2 regions of the Rhizobium sp. YS-1r genome follow, and region 1 is predicted to be linked to the other one. Evidence: predicted binding sites of a transcription regulator. Region 1 holds the regulator's gene; the other holds the start of a gene.

Region 1 (6,204 bases):
TGGCTTTCGGCATCGAAACCGCCGATCGCATCGAAGATCTCGGTGTTGACCGCCTCGACAGCCTTTTCGACGCCCTTGCCGCCGTAACGCTTGCCGCCGTCACGCAGTTCGACCGCCTCGTGCGCGCCGGTCGACGCGCCGGACGGAACAGCTGCACGGCCAAAAGAACCGTCTTCCAGATAGACATCCACTTCAACCGTCGGATTACCGCGGCTGTCGAGGATTTCACGGGCGATGATATCGGTGATGGCGGTCAAAAGACTCTCCCTGGGCTTGGACGTCAGATCTATATGGTTCGTGTCACTGACCATGTCCCATGGTCAGTGACACGAAAATTACAGTGCAGCCGCTTTTCGCGCTTTTTCAGGCGGGCGCTTCAGGCAGCCTTTGCGACCGCATCGAGGGCAAGCAGCTTTTCCAGAAGCCGTGGCATATCTTTGAGATGCACCATGTTCGGACCGTCAGACGGAGCATTGTCCGGGTCCTCGTGGGTCTCGATGAAGAGGCCGGCGACACCGACGGCAACGGCCGCCCGCGCCAGCGTCTCGACGAATTCCCGCTGGCCGCCGGTGGAGCCGCCCTGCCCGCCCGGCTGCTGGACCGAATGCGTCGCGTCGAAGACGACCGGAGCGCCCATCGCCGCCATAATCGGCAGCGAGCGCATGTCGGACACCAATGTGTTGTAACCGAAAGAGACGCCGCGTTCGCAGAGCAGCACGTTCGGATTGCCGCTCTGGGTGAACTTGGCCAACACGTTCTTCATGTCCCAGGGCGCCAGGAACTGGCCCTTCTTGACATTGATGACGCGGCCGGTTTTCGCCGCAGCGACAAGCAAGTCCGTCTGGCGGCAAAGGAAGGCCGGGATCTGCAGCACGTCCACGGTCTGGGCGACGATGGCGCACTGCTCTTCCGTGTGAATGTCGGTGAGAACCGGGAAGCCGAATTCCTTCTTCAGATCGGCGAAGATTTCCATGGCGCTTTCGAGCCCGATGCCGCGCCTGCCGGAAATCGACGTGCGGTTCGCCTTGTCGAAGGATGATTTGTAGACAAGCCCGATGCCGAGCTTGTCGCAAAGCTCCCTCAGCGCACCCGCCATCATGAAGGCGTGGTCGCGGCTTTCCATCTGGCACGGGCCGGCGATCAGCGACAGGCGGGCATCCTGTGCGAAGACGACCTTGCCGTGCCCTTCACCGACGGAGACGCGCGGATTGGCGGAAACTTCCATGAGACTATTCCTCGAAACCGAACAACACACCCTGGCCGGGCGCCGCCTGGACCAGCACACGGCCTTCCCGGCGGACGAATGCGACGTCATTAGCAGCAAGGATGATCTCTGTCACGGCAAGATCGGCAGTCTTGAAGATGATCGCCCGGCCGCGCAGACCTTCGGCATTCGGCAACGGCACAAGGGCGAATTCCGATTCGAGATCTTGATCCTGCATGACGCGGATGCGTGTGTTCGAAGCGACAAGCTCCACGGCCGCAGCTTCGATCCCGGCTTTCGCGAGCAGCACCTCTTCGAGCAGGGGCGCAAAATCGTCGGGCGATGCGGCCGAAAGAACGATCTCGCTCAAGCCGGTCACCGTATTGGAATGGCGTTCCAGTTCGCCTCGATCGGCCGGCAGCGGATTGATCCGCTGTGCAGAGAACAAGAAGAAATCCGGCGCATGCTCGTTTCCCGCAAAGGCCAGCCGGAAGCTTGCCTCAGTCTCGGAACCGTCCGGCATCTTCACGCCGCGGGAGAATTCCAGGATATCGCCCGCGGAAATCCCGCGCAGCCTGAAACGCGCGTGATCGGCTGCCGCATCGCCCGTGGCAACCGCGAGGGCCGAAAAGCCCTGCCTGTTACGCGCCTTGCGGAAGGCGAGATCCCGGGCGGTGAAGACATTGCCGCGCTTGGCCGCGGCTGCCGCCTGACGCCGGTTGGCGATCGCCAGCGGCTCCAGATAGGCCCCATCCGAGAAAAACACGCAGGCATTGGCCGTGCCGAAAGGATGAAAGGCCTCCGGCGCAACTGTAAATCCGAGTTCTGCCAGTCGCGAACGCGCGACGGCAAGGTCCGCCACCGGCAGAACGAGATGATCGATTAGTCTAGCATTCACGCGAGAGCCCCCAGAATCCGGAATCGCAGCACTACATTGGCAGCGGATCGGCTTCGAGCAAGTGGTGTCGAAAGAGATATGTTGCAGACATCCATGAAGAAAAATCATCATACTTCACGAAAATTTAGGGACTTGCGGAACACATATGGAACATATAGTGTATGTTCTTGATTTGTTTCCGACTCTCAAGGTGCCAAATATGCTCACGCGCAAACAGCAGGAATTGCTTCTGTTCATTCACGAACGCATGAAGGAATCCGGCGTGCCGCCCTCCTTCGACGAAATGAAGGACGCGCTCGACCTCGCGTCGAAGTCCGGCATCCACCGGCTGATCACCGCACTGGAGGAGCGCGGCTTCATCCGCCGCCTGCCGAACCGGGCACGTGCCCTTGAAGTCATCAAGCTGCCGGAAGCCTATCAGCCGAGCCTGCAGCCACGCCGCGGCTTCTCGCCGAGTGTTATCGAGGGCAGCCTCGGCAAGCCGCAGCCGGTCGCTGCCGCTCCGGCCAAGCCCGCAGCCAACGACGATCTCTCCAACGCCACCACGGTTCCCGTCATGGGCCGCATCGCCGCCGGCGTGCCCATCTCGGCGATCCAGAACAACACGCATGATATCGCAGTGCCCGCCGAGATGCTTGGTTCCGGCGAACATTACGCGCTGGAAGTCAAGGGTGATTCGATGATCGAGGCCGGCATCCTGGACGGCGACACGGTGATCATCCGCAACAGCAACACCGCCAATCCGGGAGACATCATCGTAGCGCTGGTGGACGAGGAGGAAGCGACGCTGAAGCGCTTCCGCCGCCGTGGCGCCTCGATCGCGCTGGAAGCCGCGAACCCGGCCTACGAAACCCGGATATTCCCGCCCGACCGGGTAAAGGTCCAGGGCAAGCTGGTCGGCCTCATCCGCCGTTACCATTGATCAATTGCCGAAGCTGTTCCGGGAGCGCCGAGGCGAACATCTTGTTCCGCCAGTCATAGTGGCGATGCCTGCTCCAGGGGCGGTCATGGCCGGCCATGGCGGGGCGAATAGTCCATTGCCGGATGTCGGCTGCGCCGTGCAGGGAAATTTCGAGCGCACCAGTCTTTCGCAAAGCATTGCCGTTGATCATCAATGCGCCGGAGCGGCAGTGATCGAAACGGGCGCGCGGCGCGATGATGATATGGGCGGCATCGCAGGCCGCACCGGCATAACGGCTGTCTTCGACGGAGGCTATGATGGTGCCCCCGGAAGTTTTCACCCCGCAGAAGACACGCGGCTCGCATACGAAATGACCGGCAGGCACCTGCCTGATGCGGGACCGCGCCGTCTCGATTTCGGCCTGCGTCAGCTCGCGGCGCTCCTCAGGCTTCCCATCGGGCGGTTTATCTCTTGCTGATGACACGTCCGGTTTTATGGGATCGCCCAGGAGAAGTGCCCGTTTCCACTGGCCGTAGATGAAATCGGGCGGGCGGGTGCGGTTGGTGGCAATGCCTTCCCTGCCTATCAGGGCAATCATCGTTCCGTCCTCGGAAACGAGAATATCCGGCAGGGGCTTCGATCGTTCGTGCCAGGAGAACAACAATGCGGCTGCAACGAGCGGAATGCCGACCAGCCGAAGCCTGCTTCTCAAAAGGGTCAGCAGAAGAAAACCGGCCGTGGAGACAGGCAGGAACCAGGGATGCTGACGGCCGATACCGGCGTCGCCGCCCCAGGCCGCCACATGTCTTGCTATGGAGATCACCGCTTCCAGGCCGAGACCCATGAGCTTCAGGAAGGGCGCATCGAGCCCGAACGGTACGAGCAGCATGCCGACCAGTCCGGCCGGCATGACCACGAAAGAAATGATCGGCATGGCGGCGAGGTTTGCCGCCAGACCGCCATAGGTCGCAATCCGATGGAAATGCTCGACCGAAAAGATCGCCGTCGACGTGCTGCCGATCAGGGTCGTGGCGAGAATGCCCGCAATGAATTTCCAGGAAGCCAGTACCGGCGTCACCACAGGGTGACGAATTTGCAGCGGTTCCGGATCGTGCTTTTTCGATCGATTTTTCCAGAGCGCATAACCGGCGACCAGCGCTGCGGTCGCCGCAAAGGACATCTGGAAGCTGGGCCCCAGGATTTCCGAGGGCGAAACGGCGATAATGATCAGGGCCGAAAGCGCCACATTGCGCAAGCTGATCGACGGCCGGTCGAAGAAGACTGCGACAAGCATGACCGCCATCATGATATACGCCCGCTCGGCTGAAACACCGAAGCCGGAAATCAGGTAATAGGCGGTCGCCATCAGGAGCGCGCCGGCGGCAGCGATCTTCTTCACCGGATAGGCCTGGGCAAACCCGGGAAAAAACGAAAGGACAGTGCGGACGCCGACGAAGAAGATGCCGGCGGCAAGCGCCATGTTCAGCCCGGAGATCGCGACGATATGGGCAAGTCCGGAAAGCCGGAGCGCCTCGGTGGTCTCCTTGGAAATAGCCCGGCGTTCGTCGGTCACGATCGCGGCTGCGAAGGCGCCCGCATCGCCCGGCACCGTTTCGCGAATATGGCTTGCGATGGCGCTGCGCAGATCGAAAAGCCCGCTTTCGAATTCTGCAATCCAGGCTCGCGGCAACGCCGGGCCTGCCTCCTTATTCGGCACTCCATAGAAAAAGCCGACGGCGCCGATACCATCGAAATAAGAAGAGAAGGCGAAATCGTTAAGCCCCGGCAGTGCAGGACCCGAAGGCGGCGATATGCGTACCCGGCCACTGATCGTCTCGCCGGTTTCCGCAGATTCGTGCCGCGCCCTGGCAAGCAGCGACACCCGCTCCGGAGGGCGTCGGATCTCGGGATTGGCTGTCCGTCCGACGCGGACTAAATAGCGCCAGCGTCCATTCGCATCGATTTCCCGCCGCTCGACCACGCCGGTCAGTTCGGTCGTCACCGGCGAGTCGAGAACGACTGTACTTTGCCTCCATGTTTCCAGCTCCGCGAGCATCATGCCGCCGAGAAAGAGTGCGGCGGCGACCGGGATGATACGTGCCATGCCGAATTGGTGACGCGTTATGGCAGCAATTATGGTGCATGCGAGAAAAGCCACAAAAAACGGCAGAAAAGCCGGATCTTGCGGCAAGGAGAACCAGCATGCGGCCCCTGCACCGACGACAACGGGAACGAAGAGGAAGCCATGCCCATGCGCCTCCTCTTCCAAGATCATGGACGGCGCATTGCGCCACAGGCGCTTCAAACCCACGGATATACGATGCGGAAGCGCCCTCCCCGGATGCGCCACCGACCTTCGTTCGAACGCTGGAGAAAGCTCAGAAAGATGCCCCTGGTCCACCGATCGGGATGCGTCTTCGCCGAACGCGAAATCCATCGGCCTGGTTGCCGGCCGCCCCGTCTTGATCAGCTTCGGAAACGCAGTGTCTTCCGACATGAAACGCTAAGCCCGCCCCGTCGCCAAATCATGCGACGATGCAACCTGCGCGTTTCCAACCCTCCCGTCAACTGCCCGGGAAACCTCAGCAATCCCAGAGACCTGAACCGGGTTGCAACAACAAGTTGGAAGCCCAAGCAAAAGCGGTTGCCTAATATTCTTTCGCGCTGCACAAAATGCTACCAACGACTGCTTGGCATCAGCTTTCGGATCATATAGCAAAGCATCGGACGCTTAATTCTTGTGGCGCTTTTTGGGCGCCACGCCGCCAAAAGGTTGGAGGATCAGCATGACGGATAAAAGCGCAAACGTGGTAGTCGGCGACAGACAAGTCGATCTGCCGATCAAGTCGGGCTCCATCGGTCCGGACGTAATCGACATCGGCTCCCTCTACAAGCAGACCGGTACCTTCACCTACGATCCGGGCTTCACTTCGACAGCATCTTGCGAATCCAAGATCACCTATATCGATGGCGACGAAGGCATCCTGCTGCATCGCGGCTATCCGATCGAGCAGCTCGCCGAGCACGGCGATTTCCTGGAAACCTGCTACCTGCTTCTCTACGGCGAACTGCCGACCGCCGCCCAGAAGAAGGACTTCGACTATCGCGTCACGCATCACACGATGGTGCACGAGCAGATGAGCCGCTTCTTCACCGGCTTCCGCCGCGACGCTCATCCGATGGCCGTCATGTGTGGCTGCG
Region 2 (6,204 bases), on a different contig from region 1:
CGACCGGCTGACGCATCAGCTCCTTTCCGCCTGGGCAGATATCGGCGCCGGCAAGGGCAAGCGCGCCATGGCCAATGTTGCCAATCTCAAGGGGCCGGCCTGGTACAAGGTGTTCACCAGCTACCAGCTCGGCGCCATGGCGCTCGTCACCGGCGATATCGGTACGGCACGCCAGCATCTCAACACGGCCGTCACCAACAACGAAGCCGTGGCAACCGCGCCCGATACCTTCATGCGTGCCGTGATGGCGCTTGCACGTCTCGAGGCCGCCGCCGGCAACAAGCAGAAGGCGCTCGATGCAATCGCTGTCGGCGATGGCATGGTGGCCAATTACGCGCCCCTGAAAGCACTCAGGCAGAGCATTGAAAAGGGCGAGAAGCCGCAACAACAGGTAACCAATGCCGCCGAAGGCGCGGCCAGCGTGCTCTTTTCCATCGGCGGTGCGCTCAATCGCCAGGGCGCCGAGGACATGGTGTCGCTCTACCTGCAGATATCCCACGCGCTGGATCAAAAAAGCGCCGATACGCTGATTCTGCTCGGTGGCATTGCCGAAAAGCTTGAACAGCCCGAGCGCGCCATCAAGTTCTATTCGAGCGTGCCGGTCGATTCGCCGATGCGGCGGATTTCCGAACTGCAGCTCGGCGTGACGCTCTCGGAAACCGGCAAGGCGGAGGAAGCCAAACAACATCTGAAGGCGCTGATCGATTCCGATCCTTCCGACATTCGTAGCTATATCGCCTATGGCAGCGTGCTTTCCGAAGCCAAGGACTACAAGGCCATGGCGGAGACCTACGACAAGGCGGTCGAGGTGATCGGCCCGGTGCCGAAGCCCGGCGACTGGTCGGTCTTCTTCCAGCGCGGTATCGCCTTTGAACGGCTGAAGCAGTGGGACAAGGCCGAGCCGAACTTCCGCAAGGCGCTGGAGCTCAATCCCGAACAGCCGCAGGTGCTGAACTATCTCGGCTACTCGCTGGTCGACATGAGCAAGAACCTCGAAGAGGGCCTCGACATGATCCGCCGCGCCGTCGATGCGCGGCCTGATGATGGCTATATCGTCGATTCGCTTGGCTGGGCCTATTACCGTATGGGCAAGTTTGACGATGCCGTGACGGAACTGGAACGGGCCGTGCAGCTGCGTGCCGGCGATGCCACGATCAATGACCATCTGGGCGACGCCTACTGGCGCGTTGGGCGCAAGCTTGAAGCGGTCTACCAGTGGAACCGGGCGCTCGTTTCCGAAGGCGAGGACATCAACCGCGAGCACATCAAGGAAAAGATCGAGAGAGGCCTCCCACCGCTCGATCCGACCGCGACCACTGCCGACCGCAGCCCGGCGGAGCCTGCCGCCCCGCCGCCGCCCGCACCGGCAAATCCCGACAAGAAATCCTGACGCTTCATGCCGATCGACAACATGTTTCCCGAAAACGGGCCTGCCGGCGAGGCGGGCCTTTTTGAACTGGCTCCTGCCAAGATCAACCTCGCCCTGCACGTGACCGGACAGCGGGCCGACGGCTATCATCTGCTGGAAAGCATCGTGACTTTCGCCGACAGGGGCGACGTGCTGAGCTTTGCCGCGGCGGAAGCCGACGACTTCATCGTCTCGGGCCGGTTCGCCCATTTCGTGCCGGCCGATGCGGCGGAAGGGGACGGGAACCTGGTGCTGCAAGCGCGCGACCTCTTGCGCCGGACGCTTGCAGATCGGGGCATTGCAACGACACCCGTCGCCATCCATCTCGAAAAGAACCTGCCCGTCGCGGCCGGGATCGGCGGCGGCTCGGCAGACGCAGCCGCAACGCTGCGCGGGCTCCTCCGCTTTTGGGATGCAAGCCTGCCGGAGCCGGAACTTATCGCACTGTGTCTGTTCCTCGGCGCCGACGTGCCCATGTGCCTCAAGGGCGAGGCGCTGATGGCCAGGGGCATCGGTGAAGAACTCGCCACGCTGCCCACCCTGCCCTCGCTGCCACTTGTGCTCGGCAATCCGCTCATTGGCGTTTCGACGCCGGATATCTTCCGGCGTCTGCTTCGCAAGGACAACCCGTCTATCGGCGCACGTGACGACGACTGGGTACCTTTCCTCAAAACGTTACGCAACGACCTCGAACCGCCGGCCCGTTCACTCGTGCGCGAGATCGATCAGATCTCCAACATGATCGGCGCCGAAGGGGCCATGCTGACGCGCATGTCCGGTTCGGGCGCGACCTGTTTCGGGATATTTCCTTCCCTCGAAACAGCCCAAAAAGCAGTGGACAGCCTTAACGAGCAGAAGCCGGACTGGTATTTTCAGGCCGTGCAGACCATCGGTACAGAGCCATGAACCGGATAGACGAAACACGCCATTTCATTCCCGTCGGCATTGCAGTGCTGACCGTTTCCGATACGCGCACGCCGGAGAACGACAAGTCGGGCGACACGCTCGTTGCCAGGATCGCCGAGGCAGGCCACCAGCTCAAGGCCCGCTCCATCGTGTCCGACGACAAGGAACGGATCGCTCAACAGGTTCGGGAATGGACCCTCGATCCGGAGATCGACGTGGTGATCACCACCGGCGGCACAGGCTTCACCGGCCGCGACGTGACGCCGGAAGCGCTCGAACCTCTCTTTGAAAAACGGATGGACGGTTTTTCCGAAGTCTTCCACCGAATCTCCTACGACAAGATCGGCACCTCGACGATCCAGTCGCGGGCGACGGGCGGCGTCGCGAATGCAACCTTCATTTTCGTGCTGCCGGGCTCGCCGGGCGCCTGCAAGGATGCCTGGGACGGCATATTGAAGGCACAGCTCGACTATCGCCACATGCCCTGCAATTTCATCGAAATCATGCCGCGGCTCGACGAGCATTTGAAGCGGGGCGCCGGAAAATAAGTCAGCGGGCTGACGCCGCCACCCAGGCAGGGATCATCTCGCTGACGAGCTTCGAGGCCTTCTGCCCCCTGGCGAGCGCTTCCAGGTCCATGCCGGACTTGGCGAGCGCGATCGCCTGTCGTTTCGGCAAAAGCAGGCCGTATTCCAGAGGCGGCACCGCACGCCCGATGCGCTTGAAGAACGGTCGCCGATAGGTTCGCGACGGCGCGAATCGGGCCGGCCGCTTGTTGAGCGCGATATATTCCATCACCTCGTCGATCCAACCGGCCTGCAGCCGCGCGCCCGGCTCCACCAGAAGCAGCCACTCCCCCCGCGCGCCGCGCAGGATGTCCTTGATCTCCCAATGGGTGTGGAAACGGCAGCCGGCCGCATCGGCGACGTGGGAGGTTCCATCCCGCGAGCCGTGATCGAGCACCACCACATCGCTTACAAGCCCTTCCACCGCGGCGGAAACAAGAATGGAGAGCGTCTGCGCCAGCTCTGATTCCTGGTCGCGGCATTCCATGATGACAGTCAGCATTCCTGACATTTACCGCATTGCAACAGGGAATGCCAGAAACGGTTTTCAAAATTTGTTCTTGCAATGTTCTCGTTTTGAGGCTAGGAATTTAATCATCACGAACGGGGAATTTCCCCTTCAGGAGCGTCCGATGAACGAGCTGTCCCATTTGCGGCAGGCTGCCTTTGCGCCTGCCCATACGGCGGATATTGCCGATGCGCTGGTGAAGTCCTCCGGCCTCAGGGTAGAGGTCGACCGTCGGCGCGGACGCGGCGCGGGCTTGAATCCGAGCGGCCGCTTCGAGGAGGAGCGCCGTGAGATTTTCGACGACGGCTGGCAGACGATCGAGGAGCTGGAACCGTTCAAGACCGAGGTGCAGGTGGAAAAGCCGCGTACGGCAATCACCCGCAACGATTCACCCGATCTCTCCTTCGACCGTTCGATCAATCCCTATCGCGGCTGTGAACACGGCTGCATCTATTGTTTCGCACGCCCGACCCACAGCTATATGGGGCTTTCGCCGGGACTCGATTTCGAATCGAAGCTTTTCGCCAAGCCCGACGTGCCGAAGCTGCTCGAAAGGGAACTGAGCAAGCCCGACTACAAGGTGCGGGCGATCGCGATCGGGACGAATACCGATCCCTATCAGCCGATCGAGCGGGAATGGCGCATCATGCGGCAGATTCTCGAAGTGCTGAACAAGGCCAACCATCCCGTCGCTATCGTGACGAAATCGGCGCTGATCACCCGCGATATCGACATCCTTTCCGAAATGGCTTCGAAAGGGCTTGCGAAGGTCGGCATTTCCGTCACGACGCTCGACCGCAAGCTGGCCCGCACCATGGAGCCGCGCGCCTCGACCCCTCCCAAGCGTCTTACCGCTATCAAGGCGCTGACCGGTGCCGGCATTCCGACGGCGGTCATGGTGGCGCCCGTGATCCCGGCGCTTAACGATCACGAGATCGAGCGCATTCTGGAAGCCGGCCATGCGGCAGGAGCAGCCGAGGCACGCTATGTTCTGCTCCGCCTGCCGCTGGAGGTGAGCCCGCTCTTCCGCGACTGGCTTCTGCAGAACTATCCGAACCGCTACCGGCACGTGATGTCGCTGATCCGCTCGATGCGCGGCGGCAAGGACTATGATGCCGAGTGGGGCAAGCGGATGAAGGGTGCCGGCCCCTATGCATGGCAGATCGGCCGCCGCTTCGAGATGGCGGTGAAGCGGCTCGGCATGGTGCGCCGCGGCCTGCCTTTGCGCGACGACATTTTTATCCGGCCGGATGGCGGAGGCATACAGCTTTCACTGCTTTGAGCACGACAGGCATGAAGCCTGCGATTTTTTGATTTTCTCTTTCCGGCACCTTCCCCGCATCCATTGCGTGCCGGAATCTCCCCGGTTCCACCGCCGCCCCGGTGGATAGCGACGCCGCATCGCTTGTCCGGGGTTGCAGGAGATCGGGTCGGCGTGCGAGGTTGCCGCCATGTTGCCTCGCACGTCACCCGATTCTCCGATGCTTTTCGAAGAAGTGCCGCTCGTTCCGGATTTCAGCTTGGAACTTCTGGCACGCAAGGCCGGCCATTGGCCGGTCGCCGGCACCGACGAGGCCGGGCGCGGGCCGCTAGCCGGCCCCGTCGTTGCGGCTGCCGTAATCCTCGATCCGAACAATATCCCGGATGGTCTCAACGATTCCAAGCAGCTCACCGCCGCCCAGCGGGAAGTGCTGTTCGAGGCGATCATGGCCACATCGGAGGTCTCGATCGCCGCTTCCGGCCCCCGCCATATCGACGAGCGCAATATTCTGCGCGCCAGCCTCGATGCCATGCGTCGGGCCATAGCCGGTCTTGCCATAACCCCGGCCTATGTACTCGCCGATGGCCGCGACGTGCCCGCCGGCCTTTGCTGTCCCGGCAAGGCGGTCATCCAGGGCGATGCACGTTCCGTTTCGATCGCTGCCGCCTCGATCATCGCCAAGGTCACACGGGACCGGATGATGGCTCGCGCCCACCATGTGTTCCCGGCCTACGGCTTTGCCAATCACGCGGGCTATGCCACGCCGCAGCATCGTGCCGGCATTGAGATGCATGGCCCCTGCCGCCTGCACCGGATGAGTTTCCGGCCGCTTCGGAAGGACGATCTGCCGGAGGGTTGACCGCCAAGGCCAGCTTTCGCCCGCCTGCGCCGAGCATCAACTTGTCGGGTCCGTCGCTCGCATGCTCGGGCGATCCGCCATCCGTTCCCACCACGCGACGACCTCTGGATTCTCGGCCATCATGTCCGAAGCGACCGGTGCCTTGACGAAATAGTCGATCATCGGCGCGACATGGAGATCGGCGAGGCTGAGGGCGCTTCCGCATAGCCATGGGCCATTCGCCATCAGATCACTAATCGCCCGCAGGCAGGTCGGCGCCCGATCGAGTGCTGGCTGCAGCTTGGCAATATCCGTCTGCCTGCCGCTCAGAGGCTTCGAGACCTGCTCGACATAGATGCCCCAGACGAGGGTCGGGTAGAGATAACCATCCGCGATGCTGATGATCTGGTTCATCCGCGCCCGGGCGCGGGGGTCAGCGGGCTGCAGAACGGGTCCTTCAAAACCTTCGTCCACATATCTGGTGATGGCGCCGGTCTCATAGAGTGCGAAGCCGCCGTGCTCGAAGGCAGGAATACGCCCGAAAGGCTGCCTTTCCAGATAGGTGGCGGGCGGGCCGCCTGTCGCGAAGACGTCGACCGGCGCCAGTTCATAGTCAACGCCCTTCTCGAAGAGCGTCAGCCGCGCCGCGCGCACATAGACACTATAATCGGTACCGAACAGTGTTGGCTTCTGCATTGGCCGTCTCCGAACCTTGCC

Evidence for each region. Region 1 encodes LexA, which represses DNA repair genes until DNA is damaged. Its sites were predicted from a motif close to TGTTCNNNNTGTGTTCNG; they were not measured.
Region 2: JL39_RS27520 (PA0069 family radical SAM protein) is a predicted target of LexA. The motif match lies at 3,436-3,453, and genes of this name have one in related genera.

The regions. Positions count from the first base shown of each region.
Region 1 covers NZ_JPYQ01000032.1:78,326-84,529, reverse strand. The annotation lists gene eno (phosphopyruvate hydratase) at 1-257, opposite strand, end outside; gene kdsA (3-deoxy-8-phosphooctulonate synthase) at 377-1,225, opposite strand; gene JL39_RS20560 (VOC family protein) at 1,230-2,102, opposite strand; gene lexA (transcriptional repressor LexA) at 2,302-3,024, shown strand; gene JL39_RS20550 (ComEC/Rec2 family competence protein) at 3,005-5,278, opposite strand; gene gltA (citrate synthase) at 5,790-6,204, shown strand, end outside.
Region 2 covers NZ_JPYQ01000056.1:392,826-399,029, forward strand. The annotation lists gene JL39_RS27500 (tetratricopeptide repeat protein) at 1-1,390, shown strand, start outside; gene JL39_RS27505 (4-(cytidine 5'-diphospho)-2-C-methyl-D-erythritol kinase) at 1,397-2,314, shown strand; gene moaB (molybdenum cofactor biosynthesis protein B) at 2,311-2,862, shown strand; gene JL39_RS27515 (glycosyltransferase) at 2,864-3,382, opposite strand; gene JL39_RS27520 (PA0069 family radical SAM protein) at 3,513-4,670, shown strand; gene JL39_RS27525 (ribonuclease HII) at 4,840-5,508, shown strand; gene JL39_RS27530 (glutathione S-transferase family protein) at 5,545-6,183, opposite strand.